Regions from separate parts of the Serratia liquefaciens ATCC 27592 genome, predicted to be linked through region 2. Evidence: predicted binding sites of a transcription regulator. Region 2 holds the regulator's gene; each other region holds the start of a gene.

The links. Region 2 encodes PurR, which represses purine synthesis genes. Its sites were predicted from a motif close to CANGCAAACGTTTGCNTG; they were not measured.
Positions count from the first base shown of each region.
Region 1: a site for PurR is predicted at 5,910-5,927, ahead of M495_RS08085 (amino acid aminotransferase). Genes of this name have one in related genera too.
Region 3: a site for PurR is predicted at 8,807-8,824, ahead of tusA (sulfurtransferase TusA). Genes of this name have one in related genera too.

Region 1 covers NC_021741.1:1,746,828-1,757,261, reverse strand. Annotated here, with positions in the region: gene M495_RS08105 (GGDEF domain-containing protein) at 1-1,231, shown strand, start outside; gene pncB (nicotinate phosphoribosyltransferase) at 1,487-2,692, shown strand; gene asnS (asparagine--tRNA ligase) at 2,919-4,319, shown strand; gene ompC (porin OmpC) at 4,623-5,747, shown strand; gene M495_RS08085 (amino acid aminotransferase) at 5,993-7,183, shown strand; gene M495_RS08080 (MBL fold metallo-hydrolase) at 7,254-7,901, opposite strand; gene M495_RS08075 (YcbK family protein) at 7,968-8,516, opposite strand; gene ldtD (L,D-transpeptidase) at 8,698-10,434, opposite strand, start outside.
Region 2 covers NC_021741.1:2,274,529-2,284,962, forward strand. Annotated here, with positions in the region: gene M495_RS10695 (MATE family efflux transporter) at 1-937, opposite strand, end outside; gene M495_RS10700 (riboflavin synthase) at 1,180-1,830, shown strand; gene M495_RS10705 (I78 family peptidase inhibitor) at 1,860-2,156, shown strand; gene cfa (cyclopropane fatty acyl phospholipid synthase) at 2,222-3,373, opposite strand; gene punC (purine nucleoside transporter PunC) at 3,714-4,925, opposite strand; gene punR (DNA-binding transcriptional activator PunR) at 5,049-5,957, shown strand; gene purR (HTH-type transcriptional repressor PurR) at 5,992-7,017, opposite strand; gene cydH (cytochrome bd-I oxidase subunit CydH) at 7,341-7,430, shown strand; gene sodB (superoxide dismutase [Fe]) at 7,485-8,063, opposite strand; gene M495_RS10735 (C40 family peptidase) at 8,258-9,076, opposite strand; gene M495_RS10740 (Grx4 family monothiol glutaredoxin) at 9,492-9,839, shown strand; gene rnt (ribonuclease T) at 9,910-10,434, opposite strand, start outside.
Region 3 covers NC_021741.1:193,980-204,413, reverse strand. Annotated here, with positions in the region: gene M495_RS00900 (lysoplasmalogenase) at 1-40, shown strand, start outside; gene M495_RS00895 (AprI/Inh family metalloprotease inhibitor) at 80-457, opposite strand; gene M495_RS00890 (serralysin family metalloprotease) at 513-1,976, opposite strand; gene M495_RS00885 (zinc/cadmium/mercury/lead-transporting ATPase) at 2,640-4,955, shown strand; gene M495_RS00880 (hypothetical protein) at 5,223-6,197, shown strand; gene M495_RS00875 (BamA/TamA family outer membrane protein) at 6,197-7,333, shown strand; gene M495_RS00870 (DUF4056 domain-containing protein) at 7,333-8,454, shown strand; gene tusA (sulfurtransferase TusA) at 8,468-8,719, opposite strand; gene M495_RS00860 (7-cyano-7-deazaguanine/7-aminomethyl-7-deazaguanine transporter) at 8,940-9,605, shown strand; gene M495_RS00855 (GNAT family N-acetyltransferase) at 9,646-10,080, shown strand; gene M495_RS00850 (DcrB family lipoprotein) at 10,161-10,434, shown strand, end outside.

The DNA of each region.
Region 1 (10,434 bases), 530 kb from region 2:
CTATAGCTACGATAACCGCATGGTCGATGCCGATTCATTTATGTTTCTTGAGGCAGTGCGATTAAATAACCGGCTGAACATGTCGGTGACCGAACTCATCGATCAGATTATTGACGTCAATACCAATCGACTGGCGCGCAAAGACGCTTATCTGAAAGCAATTCAGCTCACCGGCGTATTGAATGCGTTGAGTACTCGGCTGATTTTTATGAAACTTACCTATAACGACGTGAAAACTACTGCACTGGTGAATGAGATCCTGGGGCAGCTGTCAGCTCAGCAGATCAAGATCATTACCGAAGGATTATATACCGCCGTAAACACGCATACCGCCTACCCTACAGACGCTATTTATCCCTATGTTAAAAACCTGAGTGAGCTCTCACAACGGCTCTATCAGCGCAGTTTCGAAATGGAGACCGCCGCCTCGCAGAGCAAGATTTATGACAGCCAAACCGCCATTGACGGCATGATTTCGCTGGCGGGTCTGATTGCGCTATTTATCTTCCTGCCTACGCTGGTTTACTGTTCAAATATCAGCCGCTGGCTGACGAAAACGCATAATAATATTTTGCGCTTGTCCCACGGCGATATGAATATCGCTCGCAACGAAGTGTTCTACGGCCAGGAGTTGATAGCCATCAGCGACGCTATCAAACAGCTTAAACAGTACCAGTTGGAAAAGGTAACGCTGGAAAATGAGAAACACCTGCTGATTAAAGAGCTGGAAGCCTCCTCCTATCTCGATCCTCTCACCAATATCTATAACCGGCGCAAATTCTTCCTGGAGTGCGAATCGCTGGCTGCCGGCAGCTACCCACTCGCTTTTTGTCTGATCGACATTGATAATTTCAAAAGCCTCAATGATACCTACGGCCATCACGTAGGCGACCTGGTGCTGGTGGCATTTGGCAAGCTGCTGCAAAGCACCTTCCGCTCCAGCGACATTTTCTGTCGCTACGGTGGTGAAGAATTTGCTGTGATCCTCGGTAACTGTACGCTGGAAAATGCGCAGGAAGTGATGTCCAAGCTACGCGAGCGTACGCACCAGTTCAGCCTGACACTAACCGATGGGCAAAACGTCCGCTTCACCACCAGTTGTGGCATTGCCCAGGTCCGCGATATCCGCTTGTTGCCGGCAGCAATCAAACAGGCAGATGAAGCGCTTTATTTTTGCAAGAAAAACGGCAAAGACCAGATAGGCATTCATACCCAGAACGGTTTTATCTGAATTGTTGTTTAAAATAATTAACATTATAATTTTTATGACTAATTAGGCTAAGTCATTCACCTTACAGACTTATCTGACTTTTCTGTCGGCATCCTGATGGCAAGCAGAGATAAAGGCACGTTTAATCCTCGACCGGCTCCGATGAATTGTGGTGTGATGCAGCTTCAATAACAGGATAATCCGGGTATACTCCCCCCACTTTTTTATGATTATCCGGATTTGGACACGCGCCTGACGAGGATGCAGTAACGCGATATGACTCAATACGCCTCCCCGATTTTGACATCACTGCTTGATACTGATGCTTATAAGCTTCATATGCAGCAAGCAGTGTTCCATCGCTATCCTGCTATCAGCGTGGCGGCGGAATTCCGCTGCCGCGGTGACGAGCTGCTTGGCGAATATGCCGACGAGATCCGTGCCCAGATCGCACTGATGAGCCAACTGGCGCTAACAGACGCTGAGTTCAACTATCTCTCCGGGTTGCCTTTCTTCCGCGAGGATTACCTGAACTGGCTGCGCGAGTTTCGCTACGATCCGCAACAGGTTCAGATCGAAGATCATGCGGGCAAGTTGCACATCCGCATTGCCGGTCCCTGGCGTGAAGTGATCATGTGGGAAGTCCCACTGCTGGCAGTGATCAGTGAGGTGGTGCACCGTCACCGCTCCCCGGAAGTCACGCCTGAGATGGCCGTCGCTCATCTGCGCAGCAAACTCGAGCATTTTAAAGCCATGAGCGCTGACGTGGACATTTCTCGCTTCAAACTGATGGACTTCGGCACCCGCCGTCGTTTCTCGCAGAGTGTGCAGCAGGCGATTGTCAGCACCTTGAAAGACGAATTTCCTTATCTGGTCGGCACCAGCAACTACGATCTGGCCCACCAGCTTGCTCTGGCGCCCGTGGGTACTCAGGCTCATGAATGGTTCCAGGCGCACCAGCAAATCAGCCCGGTGTTGGCCAACAGTCAACGTGCAGCTTTGCAAGCCTGGCTGGATGAATATCCGGACCAGCTCGGCATCGCGCTGACCGACTGCATCACCATGGACGCCTTCCTGCGTGATTTCGGTCCGCAGTTCGCCCAGCGTTATCAGGGCCTGCGCCATGATTCGGGGGATCCGTTCGAATGGGGCGAGAAAGCCATTGCGCATTATCAGAAGCTGGGCATCGACCCGATGAGCAAAACGCTGGTGTTCTCCGACAATCTGGATCTGGACAAGGCGATGGCGCTGTATCGCCGTTTCTACCAACGCGTCAATCTGGTGTTCGGCATAGGTACGCGTCTGACCTGCGATATCCCGGGGGTTAAACCGCTGAACATCGTGATCAAGCTGGTCGAATGCAAAGGCAAGCCGGTGGCTAAACTGTCCGACAGCCCGGGCAAGACCATCTGCCAGGATCAGGCCTTTGTGAAAGCGTTACGCAAGGCCTTCGATTTACCGCTGGTGAAGAAAGCCAGCTAAGCCACACCGCCCTGCCAACGCGAAAAAGCCGGCTGAAGACCTCACGCCGGCTTTTTTCTTCTTTATAAGAGACTTCGCCGTGCTCCCTTTTCGCCCAGAGCCAAGAAATGTTGCACCAATCCGGCGATTTCTGCTTGTGCTCTGCACCGCGGCAAGTAACATAGCAACATCCCCATATTCTTGGGTTGTAAGCTATTTCTAAACCAAATTATTAAGAGAGAAATCTATGAGCGTAGTGCCTGTAGTCGACGTACTGCAAGGCCGTGCTGCGGTTGACAGTGAAGTCACCGTGCGCGGTTGGGTGCGTACCCGGAGAGATTCTAAAGCTGGTATCTCCTTCCTGGCCGTCTATGACGGTTCCTGCTTTGATCCGTTACAGGCCGTCGTTAATAATTCTCTGCCGAATTATCAGGATGAAGTGTTGCATCTGACCACCGGCTGTTCGATTGAAGTGACCGGCAAAGTGGTCGCCTCTCCAGGCGAAGGTCAGAGTTTCGAACTGCAGGCGACTGAGATTAAAGTGGTCGGTTGGGTTGACGATCCGGACACGTACCCGATGGCGGCCAAACGCCACAGCATCGAATACCTGCGCGAAGTGGCGCACCTGCGCCCACGTACCAACCTGATCGGTGCCGTTGCCCGTGTTCGCCATACCCTGGCGCAGGCTATTCACCGCTTCTATCACGAGAATGGTTTCTTCTGGGTTTCCACCCCGCTGATCACCGCTTCCGATACCGAAGGCGCTGGCGAAATGTTCCGCGTTTCCACGCTGGATCTGGAAAACCTGCCGCGCACCGATAAAGGCGCTGTCGATTTCAGTCAGGACTTTTTCGGTAAAGAAGCGTTCCTGACCGTTTCCGGCCAGTTGAACGGCGAAACCTATGCCTGTGCGTTGTCGAAAATTTACACCTTCGGCCCGACTTTCCGCGCCGAAAACTCCAACACCAGCCGTCACCTGGCCGAGTTTTGGATGATCGAACCGGAAGTCGCCTTTGCTGACCTCGAGGATATCGCGGAACTGGCAGAGAAAATGCTGAAGTATGTGTTCCAGGCCGTCTTGAACGAGCGTATGGATGACATGCAGTTCTTCGCAGAACGCGTAGACAAAGATGCGATTGACCGCCTGAAGCGTTTTGTTTCTTCCGACTTCGCTCAGGTTGATTACACCGAAGCGGTGGAAATTCTGATCGCCTCTGGCCAGACTTTCGAGAACCCGGTTTCCTGGGGTATCGATCTGTCTTCCGAGCATGAGCGTTATCTGGCCGAGAAACACTTCAAAGCGCCGGTGGTGGTGAAAAACTACCCGAAAGACATCAAAGCTTTCTATATGCGTATGAACGACGACGGCAAAACCGTTGCGGCGATGGACGTGTTGGCTCCGGGCATCGGCGAGATCATCGGCGGTGCTCAGCGTGAAGAACGTCTGGACGTGCTGGATCAGCGTCTGGATGCCATGGGCCTGAATAAAGAAGATTATTGGTGGTATCGTGACCTGCGTCGTTACGGCACCGTGCCACACGCCGGCTTCGGTTTAGGTTTTGAGCGTTTAATCGCCTATGTCACCGGTGTGCAAAACGTGCGCGACGTAATTCCGTTCCCTCGCACACCACGTAATGCAACCTTTTAATTAATCAGATAATACATTTTCTAATTAATTTAGTTACAAAACCAAGGCCAGCTTAGCTGGCCTTTCGCATTTTTTAATATTGACCTGCGTCACAAAGTTCCCTCAAAATTACATTTTGTTACAAATACTTTCTTTTTGAAACCTCATTGGGACATTGGTAGCATTTTCGTTCTAGATTAACCCGCCCGTGAATGGAACACTGCGTGCAGACACAGGACGACACCAATCTATCAACAATAGTTCCAAAAGAATTATTGGCGGCAGTGGCAAAGGTGTCCGAATAACACCAATGAGGGTAATATAATGATGAAGCGCAATATTCTTGCAGTGGTAATCCCAGCTCTGTTAGCCGCTGGTGCAGCTAACGCTGCTGAAATCTACAACAAAGACGGCAACAAACTGGATCTGTACGGTAAAGTTGACGGTCTGCACTACTTCTCAGACGACAAAGGCAATGATGGCGATCAGTCCTATGTTCGTTTCGGCTTCAAAGGTGAAACCCAGATTACTGACCAACTGACCGGTTACGGCCAGTGGGAATACAACGTTCAGGCTAACCACTCTGAATCTCAAGGCACCGAAGGCACCAAGACTCGTCTGGGCTTCGCTGGTCTGAAATTTGCTGACTACGGTTCATTCGACTACGGCCGTAACTACGGCGTACTGTACGACGTAGAAGGCTGGACAGATATGCTGCCAGAGTTCGGTGGCGATACTTACACCATTACCGACAACTACATGACTGGCCGTACCAACGGCGTTGCTACTTACCGTAACAACAACTTCTTCGGTCTGGTTGACGGTCTGAACTTCGCTGTTCAGTACCAAGGTAAAAACCAGAACGATGACCGTGACATCAAGAAACAAAACGGCGACGGCTGGGGCCTGTCTTCTACTTATGACATCGGCGAAGGCATCAGCGTAGGTGCAGCATACGCTTCTTCCAACCGTACCGATGATCAAAAACTGCGTTCTAACGAACGTGGCGACAAAGCTGATGCATGGACCGTTGGCGCGAAATACGACGCTAACAACGTTTACCTGGCAGCTATGTACGCAGAAACTCGTAACATGACTCCATTCGGCGGCGGCAACTTCAGCTCAACCTGTAATGCTTCTACCGATTGCGGCGGCTTCGCCAGCAAAACTCAGAACTTCGAAGTGACTGCACAGTACCAGTTCGACTTCGGTCTGCGTCCAGAAGTGTCTTACCTGCAGTCTAAAGGTAAGAACCTGAACGTCCCTGGCGCAGGTACTGACCAGGATCTGGTTAAATATGTTTCTGTTGGTACCACTTACTACTTCAACAAAAACATGTCTACCTACGTTGATTACAAAATCAACCTGCTGGACGACAACGAGTTCACTAAAGCCACTGGCACCGCTACCGATGATATCGTAGGTGTTGGTCTGGTTTACCAGTTCTAAGTTGTCTCACTTAACGGCGGTTCACCGTCGGCTAAGTTAAAAAACAGGGCTTCGGCCCTGTTTTTGTTTTTGCGCTACGCGTAAATTTTTATCCTGCCAATGTCCCCTTCTTCCTCATTTTTTATGCTGAATCTGCGCCCTTCACAAGATCGCTGTGTTTTTCTCGCAAACGGTTGGCAAAGCGCATAACTGGCGCTACCCTGATGCTTCTGTCTGCTTAACTCCGAGCCATGGAAGCACCTGACATGTTTGAAAAAATCACTGCTGCACCTGCCGATCCGATTCTGGGTCTGACCGACATTTTCCGCGCCGACGCGCGCCCGAACAAAATCAATTTGGGCATTGGCGTCTACAAAGACGAAACCGGCAAAACGCCGGTGCTGACCAGCGTGAAAAAAGCTGAGCAGTATCTGCTGGAAAATGAAGCCACCAAAAACTATCTCGGCATTGAGGGCATCCCCGCTTTCGCCAACTGCACGCAAGAGCTGCTGTTCGGCAAACAAAGCCCAATCATTGCCGACAAGCGTGCGCGCACCGCGCAAACGCCTGGTGGCACCGGCGGCCTGCGTGTGGCAGCTGACTTCATCGCCAACCAGACCAGCGCTAAACGCATCTGGATCAGCAACCCAAGCTGGCCGAACCATAAAAATGTGTTTGGCGCCGTCGGCCTGGAAGTGCTGGAATATGCCTACTACGATGCGGCCAATCATGCGCTGGACTTCGATGGCCTGCTGAACAGCCTGAAACAGGCTCAGGTAGGCGATGTGGTCCTGTTCCATGGTTGCTGCCATAACCCAACCGGCATTGACCCTACGCCTGAGCAGTGGGCTCAGTTAGCCGAGCTGTCTGTGGCTAACGGCTGGCTGCCGCTGTTCGACTTTGCTTATCAGGGCTTCGCGAAAGGTCTGGAAGAAGATGCGCAGGGCCTGCGTATTTTCGCCGCCAAGCATCAGGAACTGATCGTAGCCAGCTCGTACTCGAAGAATTTCGGCCTATACAACGAACGCGTCGGCGCCTGTACTCTGGTGGCTGCAGATGCGGATACCGCTGACCGCGCCTTCAGCCAGGTGAAAGCCGCCATTCGCGCCAACTACTCCAACCCGCCGTCCCACGGTGCTGCGGTGGTTGCGACCATCCTGGGTGATGATGCGCTGCGCGCCCTGTGGGAGCAGGAGCTGACCGATATGCGTCAACGTATTCACCGCATGCGTCAGCTGTTCGTGAATACTCTGCAGGAGAAAGGCGCAGAGCAGGACTTCAGCTTTATCATTAATCAGAACGGCATGTTCTCGTTCAGCGGATTGACCAAAGAACAGGTGCTGCGCCTGCGTGACGAATTTGGCGTTTACGCCGTTAACTCCGGCCGGGTTAACGTCGCCGGCATGACGCCAGACAATATGGCGCCTCTGTGTGAAGCCATCGTCGCCGTGCTGTAAAGGTTACGGTTTCAAATAAGCAAAAGGGGCGCTAAATGCGCCCCTTAGTTATTTCTGCCGGGAAATAACCTTACCAGATGGCCGGTTCTTCTCGCAGGAACGGATTGGTTTCACGCTCCTGACCGAAGGTAGATATCGGTCCGTGCCCCGGGATAAACGCCATGTCATCCCCCTGTGGCAGGAGCTTGGTGCGGATCGAGTTGATTAATGCCTGGTGATCGCCGCGTGGGAAGTCGCTGCGACCCACGCCACCGTTAAACAATACGTCACCCACCAGCGCCAACCGCGCCTGCTCATTAATAAACACAATATGACCAGGAGTATGACCCGGGCAATGCAGCACCTTGAGCGTCATTTCACCCACCTGCACGCTGTCCCCTTCTTCCAGCCAGCGAGTTGGCGTCAGAGGCGCACACTCTTCCAGACCAAACATCCGGCTCTGTGCAGGCAGACCATCCAACCAGAAAGCGTCTTCCTTGTCCGGACCGTAGATCGGTACCTGATAGTGTTCCGCCAGCTCAGCCGCTGCCCCTACGTGATCGAGATGGCCGTGCGTCAACAGGATCTGCGTGACCGTCACGCCCTGCCTGGCAATTTCGGTCTTTAATTTTTCCGCTTCGCCGCCGGGATCGACCAACGCCGCCTGTTGAGTACTCTCACACCAGATCAGGCTGCAATTCTGACTAAAAGCGGTAACGGGAATAATTTGGTATTTCATAAGGCTCCAACGACAACAGCGCCATACCCTGATGGGCTGGCGCTACTCACTTATGGTGCACAGCGATTACCAGGTCCGCACCGGGCCGGTATCGATGTGTACAAAGTTGCTACGTGGGTAATATCCTACACCACCGGCGCTCATTTTTAACGCCGCTTTGCGGATATTGCTCAACTGGATGCCTTCGATATGGAAGTCCATCGCCTGGCCCTTGGTATGATAGCTGTGCTTGGCCACACCGCGGCTGCGCTCACGCAGCTCATTGTTGGTATCCAGGGAACGATAACCTGAAACCAGCTGTACCGGTTTGTTGGTGCCCAACAGACCCTGCAGGCGATAGAGGTGATCAAATAGACGAGGATCGATCGACTTGACTTTATTGGCTCGATAATCACGGAAGAGATGATTAAGACGAACTAATTCGTCTTTATTATATCCCTTGCCGTCGAAGAATTCGGCTTTCAAGGATTCGCCCGTATGCATATTATTAACGACAAGAATACGCGGGCGCGAAGTAGAAAGACTGGCAAAGGCTTGCCCAGGGAGCAGCGCTATGCCCACAGCGGCGCTACCTAACGCCAGCCACTTACGGCGATGATGATCAATTTTGTCCATGTTTCTGTTAAACCCGGCAAGAATATCAAAATATATGCACAAAACAGCGCACTGCCTGAACCATAACCGCCCACACTGATTGAGTCAACCCGTGATATCCCGCGGTTTGCAGGCACTCACGGAATGAGTGCCTGCACCATGGCCCGATATTCTGACCGTTATTTATTTATAATTACTGCATTTATTGCATTAATTTTTCGGCCTGAGCCAAAATTTGTGCACCCGATCTCACCGTATCATCGTAATTGTAAATATCTGTACGGAATTGTGGCTTTCCATCATCAGAGACCCAGGCGGTTAAATAATACAATTTAACCGGAATATGCTGGCGGATATTTACGTAGGTGGTATTTCCCTGTTTTAGGGTGGAGGAAACACGGGTATTGTTCCAGCCCGCATCCTGCAACAGCATATTCGCCAAATCCGAAGCCTTGTTGACCCGCACGCAACCAGAGCTCAGGGCACGAATGTCTTTCTGGAACAGGTTATGGTTCGGCGTGTCGTGCAAATAGATGGCGTCCGAACTCGGCATGTTGAATTTAAAACGCCCCAGCGAGTTGGTCGCTCCCGGAGCCTGGCGGATCCGGTACGGGAAGTTGCGGGCCGACACCATATTCCAGTCGATCATTGCCGGGTTGATCACCTCAGCATCGTTGCTCCAGCCGGAAAGCACGGTATAACCGTGTTTTTGGAAGTAGCTGCCGTCACGCATCGCCTTCGGCACAATGTCTTCGCGCACCAGCGTAGTCGGCACGTTCCACGGCGGGTTAACTACCACATTGTTCAGCGCACTGTTCATCAACGGCGTCTTGCGGCTGGGCCGCCCTACGATCACCCGTGACGAAAGCACCTCATTGCCGTTCAGGTAATAGGTCAACGAGTAGTTAGGAATGTTGACCATAATTCCGGTGTCAACACGACCGGGAAGAATGCGTAAACGCTGGATGTTCAAGGCTAACAGCGAAGCTCGCATTTGCGGCGTCACGTTAAGCCATTCGCGGGTGCGTACGCCAATCACGCCATCAGCGCTCAACCCTTGCCATTTCTGGAAGCGTTTAACGCCCTCAACCAAATCGGCAGTATAGCGATTGTCCGTGACCGTGACCGGACTCTCCTGCTGCTGACTGAACGGCGATTGCGGTGACGGCGCCAAGTCTTTTACCGGCGCGGCGGCCGGGCTGACTACCGCACTCTGGGCCTCGCGATTTTTCTCTTCATCTACCGATAAGCCACCATCGTCTGGCTCATTGCGCGAACCGGTCAATACCGCAGGCGGCTCCTGCGCCTCTGCCGGCGCGGCAGAAGTGGTCAGCATACCGTTGCGCGCCAGGATCTCGCGCAAGGCAGGAATATCATCGCTCAGTTGATCGGGGCGCAAACTCGGGCCATTGGCCATCTGCGGCCATGGGCGTCCATCAGCCAGCATGTCGCGTAATGCCTGATGCATCTTGGCGTATTGCGGGTGCTGCGGTGCCAGCGAGTTGACATACGGCACCGTTTTACCCTGACGCACCGCCAACTGCCACTGGTTAATCACCGTATTCGGTGGTAAACCGAGCTTGTAGGGAATGTTGCTGTACAGCCAGCTGTTGCCATTGGCGCCGATCGATGAAACGAACTGCAAATAGCCCAACATCGCATCAGACAGTACGATATCGCGGGCCACACCGGTAATGGCTGGATTGGTCAGCAATTTCACCCATTGGGTGAACTGCGGCTGAACGCCAGACATCGCCAACTCGGCCAACTGCTGCTGAAATTGCTGTACCGCTTCGCGATCCTGCCACATCAGTTGCATCCGGTTCGCTGCGTACAAAGGAGCAAGCGTTGAAAGATAATGCGGTGTGATACCTTTAGGCAATGCCGCAAGCAATTCCGAACGACTTTGCGCAACTGACATGCCGGAAGACGCCACCGG
Region 2 (10,434 bases):
GCGCGCCTTCGACCGATCCTTCACCCAATCGATAGCCAACGCGAATAGTCGCGCTGACGCCCAACGACATAGGCAACACAAACATCAGCGCGCTAAAGTTCAGGGCAATCTGATGCCCGGCCACCGAAACGATGCCCAATGGAGAGACCAGCAGAGCGACGACGGCGAACAGCGTGACCTCGAAGAACAGCGCCAGCGCGACCGGCAGACCGATGCCGAACAGGCGTTTTATTGCTGGCCAGTCGGGCCGCGGGCTGCTGCCTTCGTGCGGCAAAATATCGCGCTGCGACGGGGCGCGCTTCACGTACCAACGCATCGCCAGGAACATAAACCAGTAAACGCTGCCGGTTGCCACGCCGCAACCTACGCCACCCAATTCCGGCATGCCGAATTTACCGTAGATAAAGATGTAGTTGATCGGGATATTCACCAGCAGGCCGAGAAAGCCAATCACCATGCCCGGCTTGGTTTTCGACAGCCCTTCGCATTGGCCGCGCAGTACCTGGAAGAACAGATAGCCCGGCGCGCCCCACATGATGGCGTGCAGATAGCCCACGGCTTTATCCGCCAATTGCGGGTCGATATTGTGCATCAAGTCGATGACGAACTTGCTGTTATACAGCACGATAATCACCAGCAACGAGACCGCCCCCGCCAGCCAGAACCCCTGACGCACCTGATGAGCAATACGATCTCGTCGGCCCGCGCCGTTGAGCTGGGCGATGACCGGTGTCAGCGCCAACAACAGGCCGTGCCCGAACAAAATGGCAGGCAGCCAAATAGAGGTACCGACGGCAACCGCCGCCATATCTGTGGCGCTGTACGCACCGGCCATAATGGTGTCTACCACACCCATTGCGGTTTGTGATATTTGCGCGATGATTACCGGGATTGCGAGGGCCAATAAACTACGCGCTTCAATGAAGTACTTCTGCACGCATACACCTTTTCTATTTATTTATGATGGAGGGGAGGGTCGTCGCGAAAGGACAACAATTAAAAATAGCGGAATTTTGTCAAAAAGATTGTACCCGCTCGGCGAGGTTAAGCAAATGCTGTGATGAAATAGTTATTAAATGCGCAGGCACAGACTTTTTGTCGCCACGGGTTTGGTTTTCCTCGCCAACTGGGGCAAACTGCCCCAAGCGCTTTAAACATTTTCAGAAAGAAGAGGCTCACATGTTCACCGGTATCGTACAAGGCACCGCGCCGCTGGTCGCCATTGATGAAAAATCCAACTTCCGTACCCACGTCATAGAAATGCCTACCGAGCTGCTGCCTGGATTGGAGCTCGGTGCGTCTGTGGCGCATAACGGCTGCTGCCTGACCGTCACGGCGGTAGAAGGTAACCGCGTCAGTTTTGATTTGATCAAAGAAACGCTGCGCCTGACCAACCTTGGTGAACTGGCGCTGGGCGATGTGGTTAACATCGAAAGGGCGGCCAAGTTTAATGATGAGATTGGCGGTCACCTGATGTCCGGCCATATTATCTGCACGGCGGAAGTTGCCAAGATTTATACCTCCGAGAATAATCGTCAGGTATGGTTACGTATGCCGAATGCGGAACTGATGAAATATGTTCTGCACAAAGGTTTTATTGGTATTGACGGAATTAGCCTGACCATCGGTGAAGTGGTGAATAACCGTTTTTGCGTGCATCTGATCCCGGAAACGCTGGAACGTACCACGCTGGGCAAAAAACGCCTGGGTGATAAGGTGAATATTGAGATCGACCCGCAAACGCAGGCGGTGGTAGACACCGTTGAACGGGTGTTGGCAAGCCGCGAAGCGGCAATGGCGGCGGCGAGTGCGCTGGCGCAGAAGATCTGACAAACGACCCACCAGAGAGGAGCAATCGCGTGAAGTTTTATGGGAAAACGTTGATGTTAACGGCGCTGCTGGCGCTGAGTGCTTGTAGCAGTTCGCCGGACCAGGGCGCAGCCAACCCGACAGTGGATGCCGATAGCGACACCTGTGGTGCGGCGCAATACCAGAATTATGTCGGTAAACCGATGTCTTCGCTGGAAGGCGTACGAATTGAGTCGCAGGTACGTGCGATTCCGTATAACTCAGCGGTCACGATGGACTTCAACCTGCGCCGCCTGAATTTCCTGGGCGACAGCGAGGATAAAATCATCCGTGTTTATTGCGGCTGATGCTTTTGCAGGTCATGTATAAGAATAACCCCGGTTAATTGGCCGGGGTTTTTTATTGTGCGTATTTAGCGCGTCACGCGGATACCGCCTTCTACGCCTTTCGGGCTGAAGACGACCTGCCAGAGTTGAATGTCACGGGCGCGAAATGCTCCAGCGCAGGCGTTCAGGTAATAACTGAACATGCGTTCGAAACGATCCGAATAACGTTGGGCCAACTGCGGCCATGCCTGTTTGAATTTTTCGTACCACGCCATCAAGGTGCGATCGTAGTCAGCGCCAATATTGTGCCAATCTTCCATCACAAAATGCCCTTCGCTGGCCTGGGCAATATGGGTAACCGACGGCAGGCAGCCATTCGGGAAGATATATTTGTTGATCCACGGGTCAACATTCATATCTGTCCGATTCGAACCAATGGTATGCAGCAGGAATAGGCCGTCCGGTTTTAAATTACGTTCCACCACGTTGAAGTAGGTGCGGTAATTTTTCGGACCGACGTGCTCAAACATACCGACGGAAACAATACGGTCAAATTGCAGATGCAAATCACGGTAATCCTGCAGCAGGATCTCGACATCCAGCCCGGCACAGCGCTCCTGTGCCAGCTTTTGCTGCTCGGCAGAAATGGTCACGCCCACCACCGAAACGCCATAGTTTTTCGCCGCATAGGCAGAAAGCCCGCCCCAGCCACAGCCGATATCCAGCAAATTCATACCCGGCTGCAGCTGCAGCTTTTCGCAAATCATCCGTAATTTGGCTTCCTGCGCTTCTTCCAGCGTGGTCGCCTCTTTCCAGTAGGCGCAGGAATACTGCATATAAGGATCCAGCATCAGGGTAAAGAGATCGTTCCCCAGATCGTAATGTTCTTTGCCGACTATCCAGGCGCGTTTCTTAGATTGCAGATTGGTTAATCGCGCGGCGGCAATTCGCAGGGTATCTTTGAGGTGGCGGGGCAATTTCTTTTCCAGACCGGCGCGGACCACGTGATGAAAGAATATATCCAGCCGTTCGCATTCCCACCAGCCGTCCATATAGCTTTCGCCCAGGCCGAGAGAACCCTCCTGCAGCACACGTTTAAAAAAATTAGGATTTTTAACCTGAATATCGAAAGGGCGCGAGCCGTTTATTTCAATACCGGCCATGCTGAGCATTTCATGAGCGATACGGTACCATTGGTTGTCCTGGATGCTCACATCTTCTATACACGATGAACTCATAGCTTCTCCATCACCTTCTTCTGACTTATGACCCGTCAAAAAATAGCTTAGACAAATTCTGCGGGTGCATACGTTTACCTACGGTAAGAATCCCGTGGCGTCTGATATCCGACTATGAACAGAGGAAAATTTTAAGAAGGTTCCAGCGCAAGAAACGCGGGAAAGACAATCCTTAAAAAACTGTGACGCCATACGCGTACACAACAGTTGCTAGTGATAAAGAAATTATAAAAGTGTTATTTTTAAAGGTCGTTTTTGAGTATAGGCTTGCCGAGGCGCTTACTCAACTGTAAATCGCACTCGGCAAAAATATTCTTTAAGTAATTATTAATACTGGCAATTATGACGCGGAGTTAGCATGTTCCTGACGCGTCGCCTGTCGATCGTCCATTACCTTTCTCCGTTGCATCAGATAGCCCAACGCGGCCAATACCACCGTCGACACCATTACCGTGACCGTTGCCAACAGAGGCTGGGCGATAAAGGCCGAAACCAGCATGCTGGCGACAAAACACAGGCCTAATTGCAGGGTGTTTTGCAAGGCGGCAGCTTTACCGGTTCCCTCCGGGAACGGGGTCAACGCATTGGCTACCACGATAGGGTAAATGGCTCCGTTGACCAACGCCATCACGCAGAACGGAATTAACAACGTAGTGAGCGTGGGCTGAGTCAGGGTGGCAACCAGATATAATGCAACCATACTGACACCATAAACTACCAACAGCCAAGGCAACAAGGTGTTGCCATTCATGCGGTTCAATGCGGTACGACAGCCATAGCCCCCTAATAAGAACGCCAGCGTCTGCGGCACATAGCTCAGACCGATGTCGTTCGGGCTATACCCCATATCACCAAGAATAAACGGTGAACCGGTCAGCCAGGCGAAGAAGCCGGCAGAACAGGCGGCAAAAATCATAACGTTGCCACTGAAGATGCGTGACTTTAATAGTTGGAAGAAACTGAGCGCGCTTTTCTTATTGTCGTCGGAAGGCACGGTTTTGGCGCTTTCTTTCAGCAGCAGCGTCGGCAATAGCAGAAGCACGGTAATGCCCAGCAACACGGCGAAAATGGCGCGCCAGCCCATGTGGTTCAGCAACCAGGCACCCACCAACGGAGCCAGCGCCGGTGAAAGGGCTACCAGCGGCATAATGGTCGCGAACACGCGGTTAGCCTTGCCTTCGCGATAGCGGTCAATCACCAAGGCCTGCCAGGTAACGGCAGCGGAGCAAACCCCAATCGCCTGGATAAAGCGCAGCGACCAAAGTTGCACGGCATTTTGCACCCACAGCATGCCGAGGCAGCCGAGGGCAAACAGCGCCAGACCGATCAGCAACACCGGTTTACGGCCGAGGCGATCGGAAAGCGGGCCCCACAGCAGTTGTGCAAAGGCAAACCCGGCCAGGAAGATGCTCAGGCTGGCGCTGATTGCCCCGGCGGAAATCTGCAGATCTTGCTGCATCATGCCGAAGGCGGGCAGATACATATCGGTGGCCAGGTATCCCAGCATGCTCAGGCCGGCAAGGTAGAACATAAAACCAAAGGAATTTCGCATGGTATTTCTCGTTAATATTTTATTGTCGCAGGTTTTTAGCGCCGGCAAGTGTATCCGGCTGGATCTCTGCTTGTGAAACGGTAATATTTGCGAGGTGCTGTTAAAAAAATTGAAGGCAAAGCTATGTGGTCTGAATATTCCCTGGATGTCGTCGATGCGGTGGCCCGCACCGGCAGTTTCAGCGCCGCGGCGCACGAGCTGCATCGGGTACCGTCGGCGGTAAGTTATACGGTGAGGCAGTTGGAGCAATGGCTGGCGGTACCGCTGTTTGAGCGCCGTCATCGCGACGTGGAACTGACACCGGCTGGCGTGCTGTTTATTCAGGAAGCGCGTGGTGTCATCAAAAAAATGCTCGACACGCGCCGACAGTGCCAACAGGTCGCTAACGGCTGGCGGGGCCAATTGAAAATAGCGGTGGATATCATCGTTAAACCCCAACGCAGTCGCCAATTGGTGCTGGATTTTTACCGCCATTTCCCCGACGTCGAATTGCTGGTTCAGCCGGAGGTGTTTAATGGCGTATGGGATGCGCTGGTGGACGGTCGTGCCGATATGGCGATCGGCGCCACAAGGGCGGTGCCGGTGGGCGGCGGTTTCGCCTTTCGCGATATGGGAGATATGCGTTGGTTGTGCGTGGCCAGTCCGCATCACCCGCTGGCCGCGATAGAGGGGCTGTTGAACGACGATCAACTTCGGCCCTTTCCGTCGCTGTGCCTGGAAGATACCTCGCGCAACCTGCCCAAGCGCGTGACCTGGACGTTGGACAACCAGCGCCGCCTGGTGGTGCCGGACTGGGCTTCTGCGGTGGACTGCCTGTGTGCCGGGTTGTGCGTTGGCATGATGCCCGCGCATCAGGTATTGCCTTTGGTGCAGCGCGGGGAACTGGTGGCGCTACAGTTGCAACAGCCATTTCCCGCCAGTCCTTGTTGCCTGACCTGGCAGCAAAATACGCCGTCACCGGCTATGGCCTGGTTGCTGGATTATCTGGGAGACAGTGAAACCTTGAATCAGGAGTGGCTAAGCGAAGAATGACGCCGGAAACCGTGAGAGTTTCCGGCGCAGATAATTAGCGGCGGTAATCGATGAACGGGCCGTCAGCGACCGAACGGCGCTCAACCAGCTTGGGATGAACCTCAATCACCTGCGACTCTTCACGCTTGCTGATGATGCGATCCAGCAGCATGGTGAAGGCCATCTCGCCCAAACGCTCTTTGGGCTGATGAATGGTGGTCAGTGCCGGGGTGAAGTAGCGGGCGTTTCGTACGTTATCGTAGCCAATCACCGATATGTCTTGTGGTACGCGCAGGCCAAGTTCATCGGCGGCGCAGATCGCACCCATGGCCATGATATCGCCACCGCAGAAGACTGCGGTAGGACGTTGTTTCTGCGACAGTATCTGATGCATGGCCTTGTAACCAGATTCCGGCTCAAAGTCGCCCTGAACAATCCACTCTTCACGCACGTCGATATTGGCTTCTTCCATGGCTTTTAAAAAGCCCTGATGGCGGCCGCCGCCGGTATTACGCGCCAGTTGGCCCGGAATGGCCCCGATATCGCGGTGGCCGCGTTCAATCAGGTAGCGCCCGGCCAGATAGCCGCCTTCGAAGGCGTTATCGATAATGGTGTCGGTAAAGTCACCGCGTGCGGCGCCCCAATCCATGACGACCATCGGGATATTGCGATAATCTTCCAGCATGCCCAGCAGTTGGTCCGGGTATTCCGAACACATGACTAACAGGCCATCGACGCGCTTTTGCGCCAACATCGCCAGATAGGCGCGTTGTTTGTCCAGATTGTTATGTGAGTTGCACAGGATCAGCGTATAGCCTTTGCTGTAGCAGCTGTTTTCCACCGCCTCGATCACTTCGGCAAAGTAGGGTGCTTCGCTCGATGTGGCCAGCAGACCAATAGATTTGGTGTGATTGACCTTGAGGCTGCGCGCCACGGCGCTGGGTGAATAGTGCAGCTCTTTGATCGCGGCGCCAACGGCCGCTTTTGTTTCTTCGGCGACGAAACGAGTCTTATTGATGACGTGCGAAACGGTGGTGGTGGAAACGCCAGCGCGTTTGGCCACATCTTTAATCGTTGCCATGTAAAGAATGACTCCTGAACTCACATGTTGCAGTATGTAAGTGTGATGTTAATCGTTTGCCTGCGTAGATCCTTCTCCAAAGAAGCGAAAACTGAGTTTTTAGTGTGTTGAAGTCGTCAGCGCTTGGTCAGGAGGGGCATTTTGCCGGTACACAGTTGTGAACTGCGAATTTTGTCCCATATTGAGCAAAAGGGGAAGAGGTAATCGGTATTATAAACTGGGAAATGATAACAAGATTTTATCGGCCAACTGTGGGAAAATGGTTTAACACATTAATTGTGTGCCTTTTACCCTTGGGAAACCCAATCTGAAAAGGAGTTGTAATGGATACCGATTTGAAAATGTCACTGTTCACCACCCTGGGTGCGCTGGCTGTGATTATCGCTTTTAGCTTCACCGCAGCATTGAACTGATACTCTTCAGTCAACCAGGCGCAGTTCGCTACGCCTGGTTGTATTTTCCCCGCGTTACGCCAGATTTTCCTCCACAAATGCCCAGTTAACCAGCGCCCAGAAGTTTTCCAGGTAGGCCGGTCGTGCGTTGCGATAATCGATGTAGTAGGCGTGTTCCCAAACGTCGACGGTCAGCAACGGTTTGTCTTCACCAGTCAACGGCGTGGCCGCATTCGACGTATTAACAATCGCCAGCGAGCCATCCGGCTTTTTCACTAACCAGGTCCAGCCTGCGCCAAAGTTTTTCACCGCGGCGTCGCTGAATTGTTCCCGGAAGGCGGTAAAAGAACCAAAAGCCTGGTTGATCGCGGCAGCCAATTTGCCCTGAGGTTCCCCACCGCCCTGAGGTGACAGGCAGTGCCAATAGAAGGTGTGATTCCATACCTGAGCTGCATTGTTGAAGATGCCGCCGCTGGAAGCCTTGATGATTGCTTCAAGGGATAATCCTTCAAACTCGCTGCCTTTCAGCAAATTGTTCAGGTTGACCACATAGGCGTTGTGATGCTTGCCATAGTGGTATTCCAGGGTTTCTGCCGAAATGTGCGGTTCGAGGGCATTTTTTTCATAAGGTAGTGCGGGCAGTTCAAACGACATTGCTTCCTCCTTGTACAGTGTCAACTCGCCGCTAAAGCAACGGACCTTAAATTGACCTGTTTTTATTGTGGGTATTTAGCTTAGCAATTTTCGCGATGAAATACAGTGGGGGCTGGCTAAAGGATTGGGTGCTTTAGGGACAGTAGGAAAATCAGTCAGGGGAGAGCGGCTGGGCAAGCCAGCCGCCAAAGAAATTATCGAATGGTTTTCGGTGTTACTACACGGCGGGCGCCGATGTAATGGTTTTGCCAGTAGTCATTGTCGAGTTGGCTGATCCGAATTTCTTCACCGGTACGCGGTGACTGAATAAATTTGCCGTTGCCCAGATAAACGCCAACATGGTCTGCCACGCCGCGGTTATTAATGCGGAAGAACACCAGGTCACCGCTTTCCAGTTCGCTTCTCTTGATCGGCGCGGCGTCTCGCAGGTGATACATTTCGTTGGCGGTGCGCGGCATTTTTATTTTCACCACGTCTTTATACGCGTAGTAAATCAGGCCGCTGCAGTCGAAACCGGTTCTTGGTGAAGTACCGCCCCAGCGGTAAGGCTTGCCCATTTGGTCCATCAGTTTGGCCATCGCGGTTTGCTTGGCGTGCTGATAGCGTTTTTTGTGCGCTGGAGTCAGCTTCAACGGTTTATCATCACGCACCAGTTTTGCGGTGGCCATCCCGGCTTCGCGGTGGCGACCATAGCCTTTTTTGTAACCCTTTTTCGGCGGGGTAACTTTGATTTTGGCTATTTTCTGAGTTTTGCCTTTCGATTTGGCGCTGACGATCTTTTTAGCGGTTTTTTCCGTTTTGGCTTTGGAAACCTTGGCGGTTTTCTGCGGGGTGGTGGTTTTTGCTTTTTTGCTGGCTTTTACCGCTTTCTTTTTCTTGCGGTCATCTGGCCGGGCTTCGTTGACATGGCTTTTGCGTTGCTCGGCGGCAATACGCGCCTGTGGCGCAGCATGCGCCAGATTGAAGAATAGCTGTGTAAACAACAGCACAAAAAGCGTAAGAATTAAACGCATGTCGACGTTACCAACCTTGGCCCCGGAACAGATATCGAAAGAAGGACAGTATTCCCGAATTTCGCCATATAAAACAGCGAAGAACTCATAAATGATAATCCATATTGTGAGAAAACGTTAATGGCATTTTTTTTGCTGAAAAATCAATCCGTTGATGTATAAAAAAGCGACAATCACCGTCGGCGGGATTATTTAACGGCGCATTTTGATGGCAAAATATATTAGTGAAATGGCCAGATTAAAAATGTTATTCTGCGCATATGTTTTGACCGGAAAGGCTTTGCCGGTAAGACGCGACTGACTACGGGGAAATGCCCTTGCAAAAGATGGCGTTTTCTTGCGACTGTTCCAGCCGCTACAATGGCCGGTGTGATGCATGTTGTAGCCATAAGACTTGGCTTGAGGAAGCAATACAATGACGACGACGATTGAAAAAATTCAGCACCAGATCGCTGAGAACCCGATTCTGCTGTACATGAAAGGTTCACCGAAATTGCCAAACTGCGGTTTCTCTGCGCAAGCCGTGCAGGCGCTGTCTGCCTGTGGCGAACGCTTTGCCTACGTTGATATTCTGCAGAACCCGGACATCCGTGCCGAGTTGCCGAAATACGCCAACTGGCCGACCTTCCCACAGCTGTGGGTCGACGGTGAGCTGGTAGGCGGCTGCGATATCATCATCGAAATGTATCAGCGCGGCGAACTGCAGCAGCTGATCAAAGAAACGGCAGAGAAGTACAAACAGCAGGAAGACCAGCAGCCATAATCGGCTCGGTTTTATTGTTGGGATCCATCGGGCGGCACCAGTGAAGACTGGGCCGCCCGATTTTTTTGTCTTAGTCGGTGTTTTCGACCGCCAGTGGCCAGCCACCCAAGCGTTTCCAACGGTTGACCAGTTCACAGAACAGCAACGCGGTTTGCTCGGTGTCATACAGGGCAGAGTGTGCCTGGGAACTGTCGAACGGGATATTGGCGGCGATGCAGGCTTTGGCCAACACCGTCTGCCCCAGTACCAGCCCACTCAACGCCGCAGTATCAAAGGTGGCGAATGGATGGAAGGGGTTACGTTTCAGGCTGGCGCGCTCTGCGGCGGCCATCAGGAAGCTGTGATCAAAATTGGCATTGTGCGCCACAATGATTGCCCGGTTGCAGCCACGATCCTTAATGCCCTTGCGCACGGCTTTAAAAATAGCGTGCAACGCATCGTGCTCACTGACCGCACCGCGCAATGGGTTACTTGGGTCTATGCCGTTAAAGGCCAGCGCTTCCGGCTGCAGGTTGGCACCTTCAAAAGGCTCCACGTGGAAGTGCAGGGTCTCGTCCTGCTGCAACCAGCCGTTTTCATCCATTTTTAACGTAAC
Region 3 (10,434 bases), 2.1 Mb from region 2:
CTCCGGCCATTTCCTGATCGTACGTTCGCTGTATCTGTAAGGCTGCTCAGGGCGGGTTCGACTGCCGAACCCGCTGTTGTTATACCAGCGCTTTCAGCGTCAGTCCGTCATCCGCGCCAAGCTGGTTGCGGTAAATATCGCCATCGCGCGAGAAGAACGCCAGCGTACTGCCATCCGCCCGCAGCAAAGCGATGCCGTCCGGTGCCGGGCGCCAACCGACCACCTCGGCGGTTAACACCTTTTCCAAACAGTGCTGCCGATCAACCAAGGAGTAGCCGTTGATTTCACTCTGTTCACCGGCCAAAAACTCAATCTGACATTGTTGTTCGGCATTGGCGACCTGCCATTGCCCCGCCAATGATTGCGCGCTGGGAAGAACCAAACTGCTGGCCATAACTGCTCCCGTAACCATCATGCCGCCTGCCACTAAGGCGGCGTGCGCTAAGCTGCCCTTCATATCGTCTCCTGTATAACGCCCGGCCAACCGGCGCCGGGCGTTACCACCTGCACTGTTAAACGATAAAGTCAGTGGCGACGTCAACCTGGCCGACGATCTTCACCAGGAAGTCCGGGGCCTGATGGCCACCGATATTCAGGGCCAGATCGCTGACGTTATTCGACGCATTGTAAGACAGCAAGGCTTCGCCCGCAGCTCCACTGAAATGATCGACGAAGTGGATCTGATCGCCACCCTGCGCGCCCTGATTGAAGAATGACAGGTCGATTTTATCGATACCTTTCTGGAAGTCCTTGATCCAGTCGGAGGCACCCGGCGCAGAATCGCTGACCGCAGAGAAGACAAAGGTGTCTTTGCCCGCACCGCCCCACAGCTCATCAGCCCCACCACCGCCGAACAGCACGTCGTTGCCCGCGCCACCTTTCAGCACGTTGTTGGCCGCATTGCCGACGATCACGTCATTGCCTGAACCGCCAATCGCGTTCTCGATGGTCACACCTGCGGCAATGGACACGTTGCCTTTCAGCCCACCCACGTCGGAGAAAGATTTCTCGTTCAGATTAATACGCTGGTTAGCGGTGTAACCGGAGAAATCGAAGGTGTCATTGCCGCCCGCATCCCAGGCCGCAAAAATCACTTTTTGCGAATTGCTGGTGGTACTGAGGAAGTCACGGCCGGTATTTGAGTTGAAGCCATACACGGTATCGCCGGTACGGGTGGTCTGGTTGGCACCATACAGATGCTGAATAGCGGAAATGTCATCCAGCAGTGGCGCCGCAGCGTAGTGCCCGCCGTTGTCGCCACCGGTGTTGGTTTCGCTCCAGTAACTCATCAGGCTGAACTCACGAGTATCTTCGGCGTAGCTGGCGTCTCTGTAGGTCGGGTTGCCTTCACCGGCGTTGTAATCGCCCGGATGGCTCAAGCCCAACGCATGGCCAATTTCGTGGGTAAAGGTCTGGCGGCCGTAATCTTCGCTGGCCGGATGTTTCACGTTGGACTGGTTGACGTTGTACCAGGTCTGCCCGCCCAGGTTTTGGCCCTGATAAATGGTGTTCGGCAGGAAGGCGTAAGCCTGGGTATCGTAGTCATAATGGCCGGGACGATCCTGGCTGTAGTTACCGAAGGTGATATTGGCCTTCTGGCCGGCACCAACTTCGGTAAAGGTGATATTGGCCACGTCAGACCAGGACTGCAGCGACAGCTTAGCCTGCTGCTGCTGTTCCGCGCTGAATTTGCTCAGTCCAGTATCGCCGGCGACGTTGGTGGAAGAGAATTTATAATCCGGGAAAGAGAACGTTAATTTAACCGGCTGGCCAAAAACTTTATAACCGTTCCAGGTTTGGTTCTCGCGGGTAATAAACAGCCCGGCTTGTTCGGTAGAAAATGAGTCCTTGCCATTAACCTGAATCCCGTTGCCTCGCTCATGATAATGCAGCAAATCATCTACTGCATTGTAAGCGGAGCTCGCAGCCGCAAGGCTGGATTCAGTAATTTCAATTGCCTTTTTAGTAGATTGCATTGGTTCGATTCCACTCATTAGCTGATTGTTTTCAATCAGACAGATAGACATAACCTGCCAGGAAGCTACGGAGAACGAACCGCACGCTTACGGGAAGGAGTTTATGCGCCGTTGCCGGCAGTGTGCTAGAGAGAATTAATGCATATATATCAGCAAATAAGATTACCACCATAAATGGTAATCGATTCCAATTATAGGCAGCGGTGTAAAACTGCACATAAAATAATCAGCCATTTATTATCGTTTCGAAGGCGATTTATGCTGGTTTTTTGCGTTCTTTACAATATTAATGAAACTTAAATGCCATGAGTTGGTAACAAACTCCAACAAAAATGCGGTCTGCAGCGTCAAGCGAATCGTGCTGGGATTTAGACGGCTAAAAGTTAAATTTTGCTAAAGCGTTATAGATTAATAACTCTTTATTATTAGCCGCCGGTACTTTTTAGTTCCCGCAGGAATAACATTTTCTTTTTTTGACTAATCACCTCGGGTCTTTCGCGCTCGTCGCCCCCCTGATAAACGACATGGGAAAAAAGAAATACCCCAATTCTCCCTCAGGTGCGCCATTAGCAATAATTCTCATCCGTCGCTTGACTCTGGAGTGGGCTCCAGGGTGTAGAGTTTGTTTCAAGAAGCTCATTAACTGCCCTGAGGGGGGACGTTATGCATAACCATGAAAATCACAATCATCAGGAACATAACCATGCCGAAGGTGGCTGCGGGTGCAATCACAGCCACAGCAAAACCCAGCACGGTTGCAGCAGTGAAAAACAAAACGCCGTCAACCCTGGCGAACACTCTCATGCTCACGATCATGGCGCCAGCTGTTGCAGCGCTGACGATCATGGGGATCCGGACGAGGAAAGTGACAGGCTCGCTGCCGCCCCTCTCTCCGGCAACGAGCGCTACAGTTGGAAAGTCACGGGTATGGACTGCCCCAGCTGCGCTAAAAAGATTGAAAATGCCGTTACTGCCATCCCGGGTGTCGTAAACGCACGGGTGTTATTCGCCACCGAAAAGCTGGTGGTAGACGGTCAGTCCGATCTCAGCCTGCGCATTCAGGATGCGGTAAAACAAGCCGGTTTTACCCTGCTTGGTACCCAGGCAACCCAAGCCGAGCCACCTAAACCTTCACGCCTGGGGGAATTCGGCCCGTTGCTGCTGCTCACCGCGCTGATGATCGTCAGTTGGGCACTCAGCATGGTCAACCCTGAGCTGAGCCGCATTGCCTTTATCGCCACCACGCTGGTGGGGTTAGCACCAGTCGCCACCAAGGCGATACGTCTGATCCGCTCCGGCACGCCGTTTGCCATCGAAACGCTGATGAGCGTGGCGGCCATCGGCGCGCTGTTTATCGGCGCTACTGCCGAAGCGGCCATGGTGCTGCTGCTGTTTATGGTCGGCGAAATGCTCGAATCCTACGCCGCCAACCGCGCCCGTCGTGGCGTGAAAGCGTTGATGGAGCTGGTTCCTGAAGATGCCCTGCTGCTGCAGGGTACCGAGCGTAGACGCGTGCCGGTCTCCAGCTTGCGCCCCGGCGATGTGATTGAAATTGCCCCCGGCGGTCGCCTTCCGGCCGATGCCGAGCTGCTCAACCCGTTCGCCAGCTTCGACGAAAGCGCCCTGACCGGCGAGTCGGTCCCGGTCGAGCGTCAGCAAGGTCAGAAAGTGGCGGCGGGCAGTTTGTCGGTCGATCAGGCCGCGCAGATGAAGGTGATTTCCGAGCCGGGCAAAAACGCCATCGACCGTATCCTGCAGCTGATTGAAGAAGCCGAAGAGCGCCGTGCGCCGATCGAGCGTTTCCTTGACCGTTTCAGCCGTTACTACACCCCGGCCATTATGCTGCTGGCTATCGCGGTAATTCTGGTGCCACCGTTGATGTATGCTCAACCCTGGGATGTCTGGATTTATCGCGGCCTGACCCTGTTGCTGATCGGCTGTCCTTGTGCACTGGTGATTTCCACTCCGGCAGCCATTACCTCCGGACTGGCGGCGGCAACCCGTCGCGGCGCGTTGATTAAAGGTGGCGCGGCGCTGGAACAGCTCGGCCAGGTGCAAACCATCGCCTTCGATAAAACCGGTACCCTGACGGAGGGCAAACCGACGGTGACGGATGTGCTGCCGCTCAACGGCATCAGCGAACAGTCACTGTTGATCCTTGCCGCAGCGGTAGAAGCTGGCTCCCATCACCCATTGGCACAGGCCATTATCAATCGCGCCGAACAATATGGTGCTCCTTTGCCGCCGGCACAGAACCGTCGTGCGTTGGCCGGCGTCGGTGTGGAAGGCATTGTCGACGGTAAAACCGTGCTGATCAGTACACCGGCCAAACTGGCTGCAGGCTTGCTCAATCAGCAAGGTGCTAACCAGGTGGAACGGTTGGAAAATGCCGGTAAAACGGCGGTAGTGGTACTGGAAGATGGCGTGCCGATCGGCCTGCTGGCCCTGCGCGATACGCTGCGCAGCGACGCCAAGCAGGCGATTGCCGAACTGAATGCGTTGGGGATCAACGGCGTAATGTTAACCGGCGACAACCCTCGAGCGGCCGCAGCGATTGCCGCCGAGCTGGGGCTGGACTACCGTGCCGGTTTGCTGCCGGAAGATAAAGTGAGGGCGGTAACCGAGTTGAGCGAGCTGCGCCCAACGGCGATGATCGGCGATGGCATCAACGATGCGCCGGCAATGAAAGCCTCCAGCATCGGTATTGCCATGGGCAGTGGCACCGACGTGGCGCTGGAAACCGCCGACGCGGCGCTGACGCACAATCGGCTGCTGGGCGTGGCGGAGATGATCCGCATCTCGCGCGCTACACACGCCAATATCCGCCAGAACATCACCATTGCGTTGGGTCTGAAAGGGATATTCCTGATCACCACCCTGATGGGCCTGACCGGGCTGTGGCTGGCGGTGTTGGCGGACTCTGGCGCTACCGCGCTGGTCACCGCCAACGCCCTACGCTTGCTGAAGAAACGTCAGTAATAAGAACCACATATCAGGATGCCAGCAATGGCATCCTGATTCACTTAGCCGAAAAATAACACCGGCAAGTCGCACGTAATAACCATAAAACCAGCATGCCTTTCTATATTCTTCCGCCACCTATTCCTGAAACCCGATAAGCCTACTTAACTTATCAGAGTCATGGCCGAATGAATGAAACCGCTATATTTTAAAATCCTGAACCTGATCGTCGTCCCTTTTATCCCTACACTGGCTCTGGCGCAGCAGCCTGACTCTGCCGCCACAATGCAACTCATTGATAGCGCCGATCGCCCCCTTTTCACCACCCCTAACGCCTTACCCGCAGCCCAGCATAACGATGCGCCCAAGGCAAAACCCCAGCCTGAGCATCGCCTGTTGCCGATTTGGGGGGATGAAGCACGCGCCCGTGGTTATGATCTGCCGGAACCCTTCGGGATCGGCATCAACTACATGAACATGCGGCAAAATATCGATGTCGACAGTATCCAATTTTCCGGCCTCAGCCTGGGTAAAACTCCCTTACCATCCAATTTGTTCAACATCGACGTGGGCAAAACTCGCGAGAAAAGCAAAACGGAAACCATGCGTCTGGACACCTGGGTACTGCCATTCCTCAATGTTTACGGGATCATCGGCCATACCAAAGGCAGCTCGTTGTCCCAGGTCTCCGTAGACGCCGATCCCAGTCAACAAAAAGGCTTCCTGAACAAGGTTATCGCGGGTCAGGTACACCGCATGAATCAAAGTGGGCAACTGCGCGATCTGGATTTTAAGCTCGATTTTAAAGGCACCACTTACGGCGCCGGTTTCACGCTGGTTGGGGGATATGAGAACTGGTTCACCTCGGTCGATACCAACTACACCCGCACCAATTTCGATATCCTTGATGGTCAGATTTCCGCACTGACGGTGTCGCCTCGGGTAGGTTACCGCTTCCTGGTGCCCGGTATCAGTGGCCAAACCCATCTCAACCTGTGGGTCGGCACCATGTATCAGGACGTCCAGCAGAGGTTCAAAGGCAGCCTGAGTGATTTAAAAATGCCAACCGAACTTCAGAGCCTGATGATGATGGCCAATCAGCAGGGTGAAGGCCGTTTTGACGTGAAACAGCACCTGCAATCGCCGTGGAACGTACTGATTGGCACGCAATACGAGATCACCAGACACTTTAACCTGTTGACCGAATTTGGCTTTAGCGAACGTAACAGCTTTATGGTCTCCGGTGAATATCGCTTCTGATGGCAATATCGATCCGCAGTTTGCCGCTGGTATTGTTGGTTCTGCTACCCGGAGCTCACGCCACTTTGTTGTCACGCCAGCAAATAGATGAAATGTTGGCCCCTTTGGGGTCTAACAACCAATTCGACAGCAGCAAAGCCATCGATTGGGGGGTCTTGCCCGGCCCGTTCTATACGCCAGAACTCGGTCTTGGCATCGGTACCGCCGTCGTGGGGATATATCGCCCGGACAGCCAGGATAAAGTCAGCCAAAACTCGACGCTGGCGTTAAAGGGCTTTTTCAGCACCACCGGTGCCTTCGGCGTCGGTTTCCAAAACCACAGTTTTTTCGCTGACGACCAATGGCGTTTTTTTGCCGACGGCTCGCTGAATAATATGCCCACCTATTTCTGGGGCACCGGTTACCAGGCTGGGCATAACAACGGCAACAAAGAAAAGTACACGCAGCAGGCATTCCAGATAGCCCCACAGCTGCTGTATCGCATTGCCAATGCCACCTACGCGGGGGTTGGCTGGGATTTTTCCTCGACGCACGCCAGCAAAACTGATGAGGATGACAGCAGCCTGTTAAGGGCCCAAAAAGCCGGCGTTTCATCGCTAAGTTCAGGAGTCAGCGGTTCGCTGAGTTACGATACGCGCGACTTCGTTTCTAATGCCAGCCGTGGCCAGTATCTTCGCCTGAGCGACACCTATTTTGCGCCAGAATTGGGCGGCGACAGCCGTTTCAATGCTGTAGAAGGCCAGTACAATGCCTACCACAGCTTGAGTGCGAAAAGCGTGCTGGCGTTAGACGCTTACAGCCGCCTGACGACGGGCGAGGTGCCCTGGGACAGGCTGTCCGGCCTGGGTGACGACAAACGCATGCGCGGCTATTATCAAGGCCGCTATCGCGACAGAAATGTGTTCAGCAGCCAGATCGAGTATCGTCGCAAGCTGAACTGGCGCCACGGTTACGTTCTTTGGGCCGGTGCGGGAACGCTAAGTAGCAAGGCCGGCGATTTGGGTCAGGGGCCCTGGTTACCCACGCTGGGAGCGGGTTACCGTTTTGAATTCAAACCGAAAATGAACGTGCGGCTCGATTTTGGCATCGGACGTGGCAGCAGTGGATTTTACTTTCAGGTTGGGGAAGCTTTTTAATGCGCTCTGTTGTACTGCTGGTTTTGTTGTCGTTTACTTCCGCGCTATCTGCCAAACCCGTGGAAACGTTGGTGACCTCGCAACCCATCAACGAAAGCCGTATCGCCTGGCCGGTGGCTGCGCCGCTGTCCCCGCCGGATGGTTTGCGCCCCTGCTGTGCCTTTGGCTACAACCTCAAAGCGCAAGTTTGGGGTATCCCAGTCCCCTTTTATCAGTTGGGTAACCTGGTGGATGCCGACCGGCTTGGCCGTCACCACTATAACGACAGCGCTTTCAATGCCGTTAGCAACTTGATGGGACTTGGCAGCGAGCAATTGGGAGTGATGTACACCCGCCGCGGGGGATTTATCGATATCGCTCACGTGCGCGACACCGCCGACAATACCCTTTTCCTGTTCAGCCAACTGTTACCCCGATTGGGCCAGCAATGGAATATCGATCTTAGCCCCGAGTTGGCAATACGCCGTATCCAGCTGAACGCCTTTACCCCGCCTCAGGATGCTGCGCAGCGCTATACGCTCGCGGCGTATTTGGCAGGAGAACTCGCCTTTCAAATGGCGGCGTGGCATGAAGTGGCACAGTGGTATGGCTATCAGTCGGTACCGGGGTTTTCGGAGGAGGTCTCGGCTTTTTCACCGGAGGATTTGTATTCCAACCTGCTGGGATCACGGCTGGCGATCGATGCTATCTTGCAGGGGCAGGCGGTTTCCATAACGGCCTACAACCACGCCATGGAGAATTTGCTCCCCCAGGCCCTGCACCAGCTTGGCGCCGTCTCCATCAGGGCAACTCAGCGGCAGTTTGACGGGATTGACGGCGACTGGTGGGACAGCCAGCGCCGGGTACCGGAGAAGTTTCTGGTCTTAAAACGGGATTACACGACCGGCAGCAATCGCCTGCCGGCTCTGCCGCCGTTCGAAAACACCGCCCCACAACGCCTGATGTTACCGCTGCAGGTTCAGGGGTTCTGGCTGGCAAAGCTGGGTGAACTGCAACTCTGGCCGACGGATGCGATGCATTCTCTGCCGGTGCCGCCCCACTATTACCGCCCGCAGGATTTCAGGGGGCTGGCAATGCATGCTCGTGCATCGGACACACAGCAAATACTGCAAAAACGCTAGGCAAAAGCGGCGATTAGCGCTCAACACCTTTACGCAATAAATAGCGGTAAGGCGTTTTTTCAGTTTCCTGCGCCACCAGCGTGTGCTCCATAAAACGGCAAAAACCCGGAATATCGCGGGTGGTGGCCGGATCGTCAGCAATAATCAGCAGGGTTTCACCGTTATCCATATGGCGCACGGTTTTACGCACCATCATTACCGGTTCCGGACAGCGCAGCCCCAGCGCATCAAGCGTCTGGTCGGCCTGGGCAAACAAGTCAGTCATGCAATTTTTCTCGGTCAAAAGCGATCGGCGTACGCTCGCCGCATCTCATTAGCGCCTAGTTTACGCCGGTAGTTTTTCTGCGCAAGATGCGTTAACGTTTGCGTTAAATTTAACCATTGCATTGGTTGCGCAAACGCGTATCATGCGGCCGCGCAGCTTATTTCGCTGCACAGACAAGACATTCTGGGTTCCCTCACCCCACTGCTAAAAAGGCTACAACATGTATTCGTTTACCGCTCGACAGCGCCTCACCGCGTTGGTCTGGCTATCGCTGTTCCATATTGTCATCATTACCTCCAGTAACTACCTGGTGCAGTTGCCGATGTCCATTTTCGGTTTCCATACCACCTGGGGTGCGTTTACCTTCCCATTTATCTTTCTGGCAACCGACCTGACGGTGCGTATTTTTGGCGCCCCGCTGGCGAGACGCATCATTCTTTCGGTGATGGTGCCGGCCCTGTTTATCTCGTACGTCATCTCCACCGTCACCTATCAGGGGGAATGGCAGGGGTTTGCCGCACTGGGTAGCTTTAACCTGTTTGTCGCACGTATCGCCGTCGCCAGCTTTATGGCTTACGTGCTCGGTCAGATCCTCGACGTACACGTTTTCAACCGGTTACGCCAGCGCAGCGCCTGGTGGGTGGCCCCTGCCGCGGCCATGTTCCTCGGCAATATCAGCGACACGCTGTCGTTCTTCTTTATTGCATTCTACAAGAGCAGTGACGCCTTTATGGCCAACAACTGGGTCGAGATTGCGCTGGTCGATTACAGCTTCAAGGTGCTGATCTGCATGCTGTTCTTCCTGCCAATGTATGGCGTGCTGCTGAATATGCTGCTCAAACGCATTGCCGCACGCCAGGGCGACAGCAGCCTGCAACCGAGCTGACCCGTGTTATCATTGGCGGCCTACCCATCCGGAGGCCGCCATGACCGTCACCACCCGCCACGCTACCCTCGAAGAAATTCATCGTCTGTATCAGCAAATCCCCGAATTCGGCAATCTGCACAACCTCAACGATCTGCAACAGCGCATCGGCTCACTCCCGATGGCCGCACTGATCGCCGAAGTCGACGGCCAGGCTGCCGGTTTCAAGCTCGGTTATCAGCAACAAGACCGAGTGTTTTACAGCTGGTTGGGTGCCGTATTGCCGGCTTGTCGCCGCCACGGTGTGGCGTTAGCGCTATTGGCCGAGCAGGAAAACTGGGCACGGGCGCAGGGTTATCACCAGTTGAGGGTGAAAACCCGTAATCAGTTCCGTGCGATGCTGATGATGCTTATCAACAATCACTATCAGATTGTTCAACTGGAAAAGAAAGGCGAAGTGGCTGATTATCGGCTATTACTTGAGAAAACCTTGTGACAACATCTGCCTTGCATTTCACCCTGGAATAGGTTGCGATACGGCAGTGAAACCCTACCTGAAAGGAAGAAGGAAGCCCAATGCGTAAAGTAGCAAAATTGATGGGTATCAGCCTGTTAGTGCTTGGCCTCGCGGCCTGCGACGGCGAAACCAAAGACACCAAAGCGCCGGCGGGCGATGCCGCAACCAGCGCACCGGCCGGGCAACAGGTAAGCTTGCTGGAGGGTAAGCTGGCGTTCACCCTGCCGGTCGGTATGGCGGACCAAAGCGGCAAGCTGGGTAATCAGGCGAACAACATGCACGTTTACGCCGACAGTACCGGCCAACGCGCAGTGATCGTGATCCTCGGCGACA